Regions from separate parts of the Streptomyces sp. BJ20 genome, predicted to be linked through region 3. Evidence: riboswitches for the same ligand, from Rfam matches in the RefSeq annotation. Region 3 holds a riboswitch; each other region holds the start of a gene.
What was found. Region 3 has a riboswitch for cyclic di-AMP ahead of MTR79_RS30095 (transglycosylase family protein). Riboswitches for the same ligand answer to the same signal wherever they lie in the genome.
Positions count from the first base shown of each region.

Region 1: linked by a shared signal. The riboswitch ahead of MTR79_RS32230 (M23 family metallopeptidase) and the one ahead of MTR79_RS30095 (transglycosylase family protein) in region 3 are both predicted to bind cyclic di-AMP.
Region 2: linked by a shared signal. The riboswitch ahead of MTR79_RS03755 (C40 family peptidase) and the one ahead of MTR79_RS30095 (transglycosylase family protein) in region 3 are both predicted to bind cyclic di-AMP.

Region 1 covers NZ_CP094918.1:7,154,906-7,158,088, forward strand. The annotation lists gene MTR79_RS32225 (PrsW family intramembrane metalloprotease) at 1-646, shown strand, start outside; gene MTR79_RS32230 (M23 family metallopeptidase) at 752-1,771, opposite strand; cyclic di-AMP (ydaO/yuaA leader) riboswitch at 1,784-1,941, opposite strand; tRNA gene MTR79_RS32235 (tRNA-Met) at 2,257-2,330, opposite strand; gene MTR79_RS32240 (dihydrofolate reductase family protein) at 2,395-3,183, opposite strand, start outside.
Region 2 covers NZ_CP094918.1:777,722-780,904, reverse strand. The annotation lists gene pcrA (DNA helicase PcrA) at 1-1,050, opposite strand, end outside; cyclic di-AMP (ydaO/yuaA leader) riboswitch at 1,293-1,465, shown strand; gene MTR79_RS03755 (C40 family peptidase) at 1,473-2,639, shown strand; gene MTR79_RS03750 (hypothetical protein) at 2,742-3,095, opposite strand.
Region 3 covers NZ_CP094918.1:6,705,277-6,708,459, reverse strand. The annotation lists gene MTR79_RS30100 (transglycosylase family protein) at 1-789, shown strand, start outside; cyclic di-AMP (ydaO/yuaA leader) riboswitch at 1,009-1,177, shown strand; gene MTR79_RS30095 (transglycosylase family protein) at 1,182-1,883, shown strand; gene eno (phosphopyruvate hydratase) at 2,152-3,183, shown strand, end outside.

The DNA.
Region 1 (3,183 bases), 450 kb from region 3:
CATCGGGTTCGGCGCGGCCGCGCTGGCCGCCGACCGCCAGCGGGTGCGCCGCGTCCTCCTTCCCCTCGCCGGGCTGCTCCTCGCGATGGGCATGCACGCCCTGTGGAACGGCTCCGCCACGCTCGGCCAGTTCGGCTTCATCGCGGTGTACGGGGCGTTCATGGTGCCGACGTTCGGGCTGCTGACCTGGCTGGTGGTGTGGACGCGGCAGCGGGAGCTGCGGACCGTGCGCACGGAGCTGCCCGCGTACGCGGTGGCGGGCTGGCTGCGCCCGTCGGAGCCGTTCGCGCTGGGCTCGATGCGGGCGCGGCGCCTCGCCCGGAAGTTCGCCCGCGAGCGCGGGGGCAGGCCGGCCGCGCGGGCGGTCGCCCAGTACGAGGCGTACGCGACGCAGCTTGCGTTCCTGCGCCACCGGGGCCGCGCGGGGAAGGCGGGGGCGGACTTCGTGACGCGGGAGCGGGAGCTGCTGCTGGAGCTGTGGCACCGGCGTGCGGCGGCCCGCCCGGCGCTGGAGCACGCGGCCCGGCTCACCGCGCCCCGGGTGCCGTACGGCGCGGGATGGGCGTACGGGCCCGTCCCGGCGGCGTGGCCGCCGCAGGGGCAGCCGCCGTATCCGGCGTACGGGGAGAACCCCTACCGGCGCTGAGAAGGCACCGGACATGCGGAACCGGCAGCCCTGACGTCGGGGGGTCGTCGTCGGGGCTGCCGGCGTTCACGGCGTCGGCGGCCGGGAGGGGGCCGCCGGGGTGGTTCAGATGCTGAGGCCCTTGCCGGCCAGCCAGGCGGCCGGGTCGACGCTGCCGGAGCCGGTGTGGACCTCGAGGTGGAGGTGGGCGCCGGTCACGTTGCCCGTCGCGCCGACGCGGCCGATCACGTCGCCGGTGGCGACCTTCTGGCCGACGCTGACGTTGATCGACGACTGGTGGGCGTACCAGACCTCGGTGCCGTCGTCGAGGGTGAGCACGGTCTTGTAGCCGTACGAGCCGTCCCAGCCTGCGGAGGTGATCGTGCCGGTGTGGACCGCCTTGATCAGGGTGCCGGTGGGCGCGGCGAAGTCGAGGCCGGTGTGGTAGCCGGAGGACCAGTAGGCGCCGGCCTGACCGAAGGTCGAGGTGACGGTGTACGAGGACGTCGGCAGCGCGTACTGCTTGGCGAGCTCGGCGAGGCGCTCGGCCTCGGCCTTCTTCGCGGCCTCCTCCTCCGCCTTCTTCTTGGCGGCCTCGGCCTTCTCCTTGGCCTCCTTCTCCGCCTTGGCCGCGGCCTCGGCGGCCTCCTTCTCGGCGGCGGCGAGGGCGGCGGCCTGCGCCTTGCTCTGCGCCTGTCCCTGCTGCTGCTCGACCTGGGCCATGATGCGGGCGCGCAGCGCCTCACCGGCGTCGGCGCCCTCCTCGGCGCCGGTGTCGGCGGCGGCCATCCTGCCGATGTCGCTGAGGGGGGTGCTGGATCCCTTGGGCGTTTCCTCGTCGGAGATGAGGGAACCCACGTTGGGAAGGTCGGGCATGGAGATGGAGACGGGCGGCTTGCCGGTCTGGGCACTGGCCATGCCGCCGGCGCCGACTGCGGCTATGACGCCGACGCCGAGGACGGTGGAGCTGCGGGCCAGTCCGCCTCCGCGCTGCTTGGCGACGCGGTGCCGGCCACGCACGGGCCGCACGGACTCCGCGGTGGGGTTCCACTCCTCGAAGGGGCCCTCGTCGGCGCCGGGGGCGCCGTACGCGAAGGTGTCGTTCGGCCTGAACGGGGCCTCGGGGGCAGGCGGGTTGGACGCCACGTGGGCGCGCTCCTTTCCTTCCGTCTTCGCCTACCGGGTTAGCTGACGGGTTCGGAGCGGGAAGGTCTCCTACGCGCGTATACGAACCGTGCTTCCACGGCGGTATCCGCCCGATTCACCCCATGGTGGTGGTTCCCCGGTTCCCTTGCGGGATTCGGCGCGTGCGCACGGAGCCGACTTCTGTGACGGCTGGGACGACCGCGCTGCGTTATCGAACGTTAATAGACGCGGGGTCCGTATTCCAAGCCGTTCCTCTTGATCATTAACGATTTTTGCGTGGACTTAAGCGCCATGAGCGGGCGAAAACGGGCGAGTTGACTGCGTCTCGGACGACCGGCCGAACCTGACGGTTCGTCAGTTGTTATGCGCTGCGACGCCGTTCGCTCACTGTGCGTGAAAGGCGGGGTGAGGGGCGGGTAACGAGCACCCTCTCGGAGAAACACCGAGGGCCGGAACCCTTTCGGATTCCGGCCCTCGGCCTTCAGTAGCGGGGACAGGATTTGAACCTGCGACCTCTGGGTTATGAGCCCAGCGAGCTACCGAGCTGCTCCACCCCGCGTCGGTGAACACAAGTGTACGGCATCCACGGGGCCCGATGCACATCACTTCCCCGGCGGGCGCGATCAGCCGCCCAGCAGGTGCGCGTTCGGCGCCTTCGCGCGCTGCTCGAACTCCGGCAGCACCAGCACCGTGGCACCCCCGTCCGCCAGTACGGCGCTGCCGTCGGCGTCCGTCACGAAGGTGTCCGGCTCCCGCCAGGCCGTGACCACGCGGCGCACCCCCGCGTCCAGGATCAGCCGCGCACAGGGCGCCGGACGGGACGCGCGGCGGGCGCACGGCTCCAGGCTGGAGTAGACGGTGGCGCCGGCCAGCCGCGGGTCGGTGGGGTCGGCCTTGGCGAGCGCAGCCTCCTCCGCGTGCACCACCGGGTCGTCGCCCTCCCGCGAGTGACCCCGCGCCAGCTCGGTGCCGTCGGCGGCGACCACGACCGCGCCGACGCTGAACGCCGTTTCGGAGGGCGGGCACTGTCCGGCCAGATTGCAGGCGAGGGCGAGCCAGTGGCGGTCGGCGGCCGACGGCAGCGCGCCGGTGCCGGGCGCGGTGGGCTCGTAGCGCGTCAGGACGACGTCACCGACGGGCCGGGTCTCGACCAGGCGCAACCGCCCGCCCTGGTAGGAGCCGGGGCCGAACAGGCGGGGGGCGTCCGGGTCACCGACGAACAGCGGAGCGAGGACGACTTGGAGCTCGTCGGCGAGCCCTTGGGTGACCAGCTGGGTGTGGATCCGGCCGCCGCCCTCCACCATCAGCCGCCGCACCCCGCGCACCTCGTGCAGGTGCTCCAGCAGCCGCCGCCAGTCCAGGGCGTCGCCGAGCGGCACGACGTCGGCGGCGATGCCGAGGGCGCGGGCCCG
Region 2 (3,183 bases), 5.9 Mb from region 3:
GTAGTCCTCCTCGAACTGGAGGATGTTGCGGATCGTCGCGCCGCGGAAGGCGTAGATGGACTGGTCGGCGTCGCCCACCACGCACAGCTCGGCGGGCGGCACCTCGGCCTCCGGCGGGACGTCGACGGGGTGCTCGGAGGCGCCCCCGACCAGCTCACGCACCAGGGCGTACTGGGCGTGGTTGGTGTCCTGGTACTCGTCGACCAGGACGTGCCGGAAGCGGCGGCGGTAGTGCTCGGCGACGTCGGGGAAGGCACGGAGCAGATTGACCGTCGTCATGATCAGGTCGTCGAAGTCCAGCGCGTTCGCCTCGCGCAGCCGCGACTGGTAGAGCGCGTAGGCCTGGGCGAGGGTCTTCTCGAAACCGTCGCTCGCCTGGGCGGCGAAGTCCTCCTCGTCGATCAGCTCGTTCTTCAAGTTGCTGATCTTGGCGCTGAAGGACTTCGGCGGGAAGCGCTTGGGGTCGAGGTCCAGGTCGCGGCAGACGAGCGCCATCAGACGCTTGGAGTCGGCGGCGTCGTAGATCGAGAAGGACGACGTGAAGCCGAGCTTCTTGGACTCGCGTCGCAGGATGCGGACGCACGCGCTGTGGAAGGTCATGACCCACATCGCGTTCGCCCGGGGCCCGACGAGCTGCTCGACGCGCTCCTTCATCTCGCCCGCGGCCTTGTTGGTGAAGGTGATCGCGAGGATCTGGCCGGGGTGGACGTCCCGCTCGGCGAGCAGGTAGGCGATGCGGTGGGTGAGCACGCGGGTCTTGCCGGACCCGGCTCCGGCGACGATGAGCAGGGGGGAGCCGGAGTGCACGACCGCGGCGCGCTGGTTGTCGTTCAGCCCTTCCAGCAGCGCGGCGGAGTCGATCACCGGGCGCGGGGCGCCGTCCCGGTAGTAGGTGTCCCGCTCCGGGGGCACGTCGAACTTCCCGCCGAACAGGTCGTCCGGGAGAGGCTCCGGGGCGTGCTCGTCCTCGGGTGGCGGCGGGGGCTCGTCCGCCGGGCCGCGCTGGGCCTGGAGGTCCGCCAGGAAGCTGTCGTCAAAGAGGCTGCTCATCGCTCTCCGAGTCTAGGGTGCTCCACCGACAACCCGGGGCCGCCCCGGAAACATCCGCCCGCCCCTCCCGGAGGCGCCACGGCGGGCACCCTCCACGGTCGGCGCCTCACCCTGCGTGACGCCCACAGGAAGGTCACGAAAATGTATCGGGCATATCACCCATCAACCTTCACAAGGGCCACACCAGTTGGCTACCGTGCGGTCCGGGCCGCTCGTCCCCCGCCGGCGAACCTCGCCGGGCCGCGCGGCCTCCGCCGAGTCCGTCTCTGTCCGCCGTGGCAGCCGGAGCCGGGGACCCACCGAGACATGGGGTGAATCGGCCCACTCCCTCAGGGAAGCGGCCGTAGGGCAACCCTTCCGAACCACCCGCCCGAACCCGACAGCTAACCCGGTAGGCGGAGCACTGGAAGGAGTCGCCTCCCTTGGCGTCGCACCGCAAGTCGCGCACCCCGGGCACGCGCGTGGCAGGCATACGCACCCCGGCCCTCGCCACGGCCGCGCTCACCTCCGTGGCCCTGCTCTCCCAGACCGCCGAGGCCGCTCCCGTCGAGGACCGGCCGAGCCTGGAGGAGGTCGAGAAGAAGGTCGGCGACCTCTACCGCCAGGCCGAGTCGGCGACCGAGAAGTACAACGCTGCCAAGGAGAAGACGGGCAAGCAGCGCAAGCGCGTCGACACCCTCCTCGACGACGTGGCGAAGCGCACACAGAAGCTGAACGAGGCCCGCTCGGAGCTGGGCTCCTACGCCGCCGCCCAGTACCGCACCGGCGCGGGCATGCCGGACACCGCGACGTTCCTGCTCGCGGAGACGCCGCAGGACATCTTCGACCAGCGTCAGGTGCTGGACCGGATGACCGGCCGCCAGAAGGCGGCGGTGGACGACTACGTCACCCAGCAGACCGAGACGATGAAGAAGCGGCAGGAGGCCACCGAGAGCCTCCGCACGCTCACCGAGACGCAGGGCGACCTGAAGACGGCCAAGGCCACGGTCCAGAAGAAGCTCGCCGACGCGCGCGAACTGCTGTCGAAGCTGACCGCGGAGGAGAAGGCGCGGCTCGCCGCGATCGAGAAGCGCAAGCAGGAGGAGGCCGCCCGCAAGGCCGCGGAGCTGGCCTGGCAGCAGGCGGAGCAGGAGCAGGCCCGCGAGGAGGCCGCGCAGCAGGGCGGCGGCACCTCGGAGGGCTCCGGGTCGACCGGCTCGACCGAGACCCCGCCGGCCGACTCGTCGTACGGCACCAAGGCGGAGAAGGCCATCGCCTTCGCCCGCGCGCAGATCGGCAAGCCGTACGTCTGGGGTGCGACCGGTCCCGGATCCTACGACTGCTCGGGGCTGACCCAGGCCGCATGGAAGGCCGCCGCCGTCTCCCTGCCGCGCACCACCTACGACCAGGTGAACGCGGGCACCACCGTCCCGGTGTCCCAGGCCCAGCCCGGCGACCTGGTCTTCTTCTACGACGACGTCACCCACGTGGGCATCTACATCGGCAACGGCATGATGATCCACGCCCCGAAGCCGGGCACGTACGTCCGCGAGGAGTCGATCTACTACGACGGCGACTCCGCGATCCACAGCATCGTCCGCCCGGCCTGACGGGCCTCTCGACGCGCGGACGCGGAACCGCCGACCGGGCCGGTGACGGCTCGGCCGGCGGTTCCGTGCCGACGGCGGTGCCCGGCGTCCCGGGACGCGAGCTCAGGTCCAGAGGACCGCGATGAAGACGTTCGCCACGGTCAGCAGGCCGACCAGGCCGAAGACGCCCTTGTCCACCTTCTCCTCGTCCCGCTTCACGTAGACCAGGCCCAGGATCACGATCAGCAGCGCCAGCTTCACGCCGATCTTGATGTGGTCGACGGAGTGGTCCTGAGCCTCGTTGAGGCCCACGAGGGCGACGCCTGTGACCAGCATCGTCAGCGCGCCGTGCAGCATCGCGGGGACGAAGCGGGCGGTGCCCGCGCCCATCGCCTTCATCTGGGTGAGGAAGCCGCCGAGCAGCGACGCGATGCCGATGATGTGCAGACCGACGAATATGTGGAGGAGTACGTCCATGAGGCCGGAGCCTAGCCAGGGGCGTTCCCTAGCATTCCGCCGCCCTCGCCTTTCCCACCTTCACCACATCGGTCATCACCCTGAGTGA
Region 3 (3,183 bases):
GAGAGCGGCGGCTCCTGGAGCCAGAACACCGGCAACGGCTACTACGGCGGCCTGCAGTTGACCCAGGACGACTGGGAGAACTACGGCGGCCTGGAGTACGCGCCCAGCGCCGACGCGGCCAGCCGCAACCAGCAGATCACCGTGGCCGAGAGAATCCTCGCCGACCAGGGCGTCGGCAAGTGGCGCGCCTGCGGCCTGCTCACGGGCCTGAACCAGGACACCGCGTCCCCGAACGTCGACCCGGGGGTCCCGACCGGCACGGACCGGGACGACACCCGGACCGGTGGGACGAGCACCCCGTCCGGTTCGCCGGAATCCGGCGCTTCGTCCTCTTCTCCCTCCCCGTCGGCCACGTCGGGTTCATTCGATTCGTCCGATGAGGCGAAGGGTGACGCGGACGCTGGTGCCTCCCCGTCCGTCTCCGCCTCCCCCGAAAGTGATGAGTCGGACAAGTCCGAACAGAGTACCGGTTCTTCGGTCGTCACCGAGTCCGAGGACAGCGGTCCGGGCCGCCATCGCGGCCCCAGCGCGCAGGAGGACGAGGCCGCCGACGCCGGGACCCCGTCGTCCGGCCGGCACGCCTCGCCCTCCGCGGACACGCCCGCGGGCATCGCCGACGACCGCTACACCGTCCAGGGCGGGGACAGCCTGACCTCCATCGCCGACTCCCTTGCCCTGACCGGCGGATGGACGGCGCTCTATGTCGAGAACCAGCAGGTCATCGGCGACGACCCGGACCTCATCCTGCCTGGCCAGCGGCTCCTGGTGGACACCGGAACCGCCGAATAGCGGCGGGAAACGGGCGGCCGAAGGCGCCTGTGGGCGACGGCAGTTGACGGAGCGATAAGGGCTGAATGTCCGTAATAAGGACTGTGAGAGATAGGTCTCAGAGGCCCTGATCATCTTTGATATTCCACCGATCGCGTGCTTACGGTCGTGACCGCTCGCCATCGCGGGCCCCGGCTGCCGCCACGCCGAATCCTGCCAGTGGCAGCACGGGAACAGTCGTCGCGTCATGCGCCGTAGGCAGGAGCGGGGGACCCAGGTAAGTGCCGCGACCGGACGGTTGACGTCCGGTTCGGCTCGGGGTGAAGCCGCGTCCCGGGAGGGGCGTGGCCGGGCAACTCAACCGGCCCGAACCCGACAGCTCACCTCGTAGGCGTCGGTGAGGGGATCCATCCATGCTGTTTTCCGGCAAGGGCAAGCACCGTCGTCCGTCCAAGGCCACTCGCGCCATCGCCATCGCCGGTGTCACCGGCGCCGCCGTCGCCGGCCCGCTGATGGCGTCCGGCACCGCCTCCGCGGCCACCGCGTCCGAGTGGGACGCCGTCGCCCAGTGCGAGTCCGGCGGCAACTGGTCCATCAACACCGGCAACGGCTACTACGGCGGCCTGCAGTTCTCCGCCTCCACCTGGGCCGGCTACGGCGGCACCCAGTACGCCGCCACCGCGGACCAGGCCACCAAGGCCCAGCAGATCGAGATCGCCGAGAAGGTCCTCGCGGGCCAGGGCAAGGGCGCCTGGCCGGTCTGCGGCACCGGCCTGTCCAACGCCGCCTACGACGGCGGCTCCGCCGAGGGCTCCTCGCAGGAGTCCGGCTCCACCGAGTCGCGTGAGAGCGAGCAGAAGGCCTCCCGCTCCGCCGAGCGCCCGGCCGCTCCGAAGGCGGAGAAGAAGGCCGAGAAGAAGACCGTCACCACCCCGACCGGCAAGAAGGTCGAGAAGGGCGACGGCGAGTACAAGGTCGTCAAGGGCGACACCCTCAGCTCCATCGCCGCCGAGCACGACGTCAAGGGCGGCTGGGCGAAGCTGTTCGAGCTGAACGACGACATCGTCGACGACGCCGACCTCATCTACCCGGGTCAGCAGCTGCACCTGAAGTAAGGGCGGACCGCCAGGTCCCTCCCCGTCTCCACGGGCTCCCCGCCCCGGTGCGTTTCTTCCCCCGTGCGCACCGGGGCGGGGTCATGTCCGGACGCATTCCGGTCACGGTTTCCCGAACCGGCTTTGTTCCGTTCGGAAACAATTTACTCTCGGTTCTGTCCATGAGGCGGGCGGCGAGATGGCCGATCGCCCGGAGCCGGTTAGGCTCGGACCCGCAGGGCCCCCGCGGCCCCGCTCACCCGCGTCACATCCCAAGAAGGAGATGCTCGTGCCGTCCATCGACGTCGTCGTAGCCCGGGAAATCCTGGACTCCCGAGGCAATCCCACGGTCGAGGTCGAGGTCGGCCTCGACGACGGCAGCACGGGTCGTGCCGCCGTCCCGTCCGGCGCCTCCACCGGCGCCTTCGAGGCCATCGAACTCCGTGACGGCGACGCCGGCCGTTACCTGGGCAAGGGCGTCGAGAAGGCCGTGCTGGCCGTCATCGAGCAGATCGGCCCGGAGCTCGTCGGCTACGACGCCACCGAGCAGCGCCTGATCGACCAGGCGATGTTCGACCTGGACGCCACCGACAACAAGGGCTCCCTCGGCGCCAACGCCATCCTCGGCGTCTCGCTCGCCGTCGCGCACGCCGCCTCCGAGGCCAGCGACCTGCCGCTGTTCCGCTACCTGGGCGGCCCGAACGCGCACCTGCTGCCGGTGCCGATGATGAACATCCTGAACGGCGGCTCGCACGCCGACTCCAACGTGGACATCCAGGAGTTCATGATCGCCCCCATCGGCGCGGAGTCCTTCTCCGAGGCGCTGCGCTGGGGCGCCGAGGTCTACCACACCCTCAAGAAGGTGCTGAAGGGCAAGGGCCTGGCAACCGGTCTCGGCGACGAGGGCGGCTTCGCCCCGAACCTCGGCTCCAACCGCGAGGCCCTCGACCTCATCCTCGAGGCGATCAAGGAAGCCGGCTACACCCCCGGCGAGCAGATCGCCCTGGCCCTCGACGTGGCCGCCTCCGAGTTCTACAAGGACGGCGTCTACACCTTCGAGGGCAAGGAGCGCACGGCCGCCGAGATGACCGAGTACTACGCGGAGCTCGTCGCCGCGTACCCGCTCGTGTCCATCGAGGACCCGCTGTTCGAGGACGACTGGGAGGGCTGGAAGGCTCTCACCGCCCAGCTCGGGGACAAGGTGCAGATCGTCGGCGACGACCTCTTCGTCACCAACCCCGAGCGCCTGGCCCGCGGCATCGAGGAGGGCGCCGCCAACGCCCTGCTGGTGAAGGTCAACCAGATCGGCTCGCTGACCGAG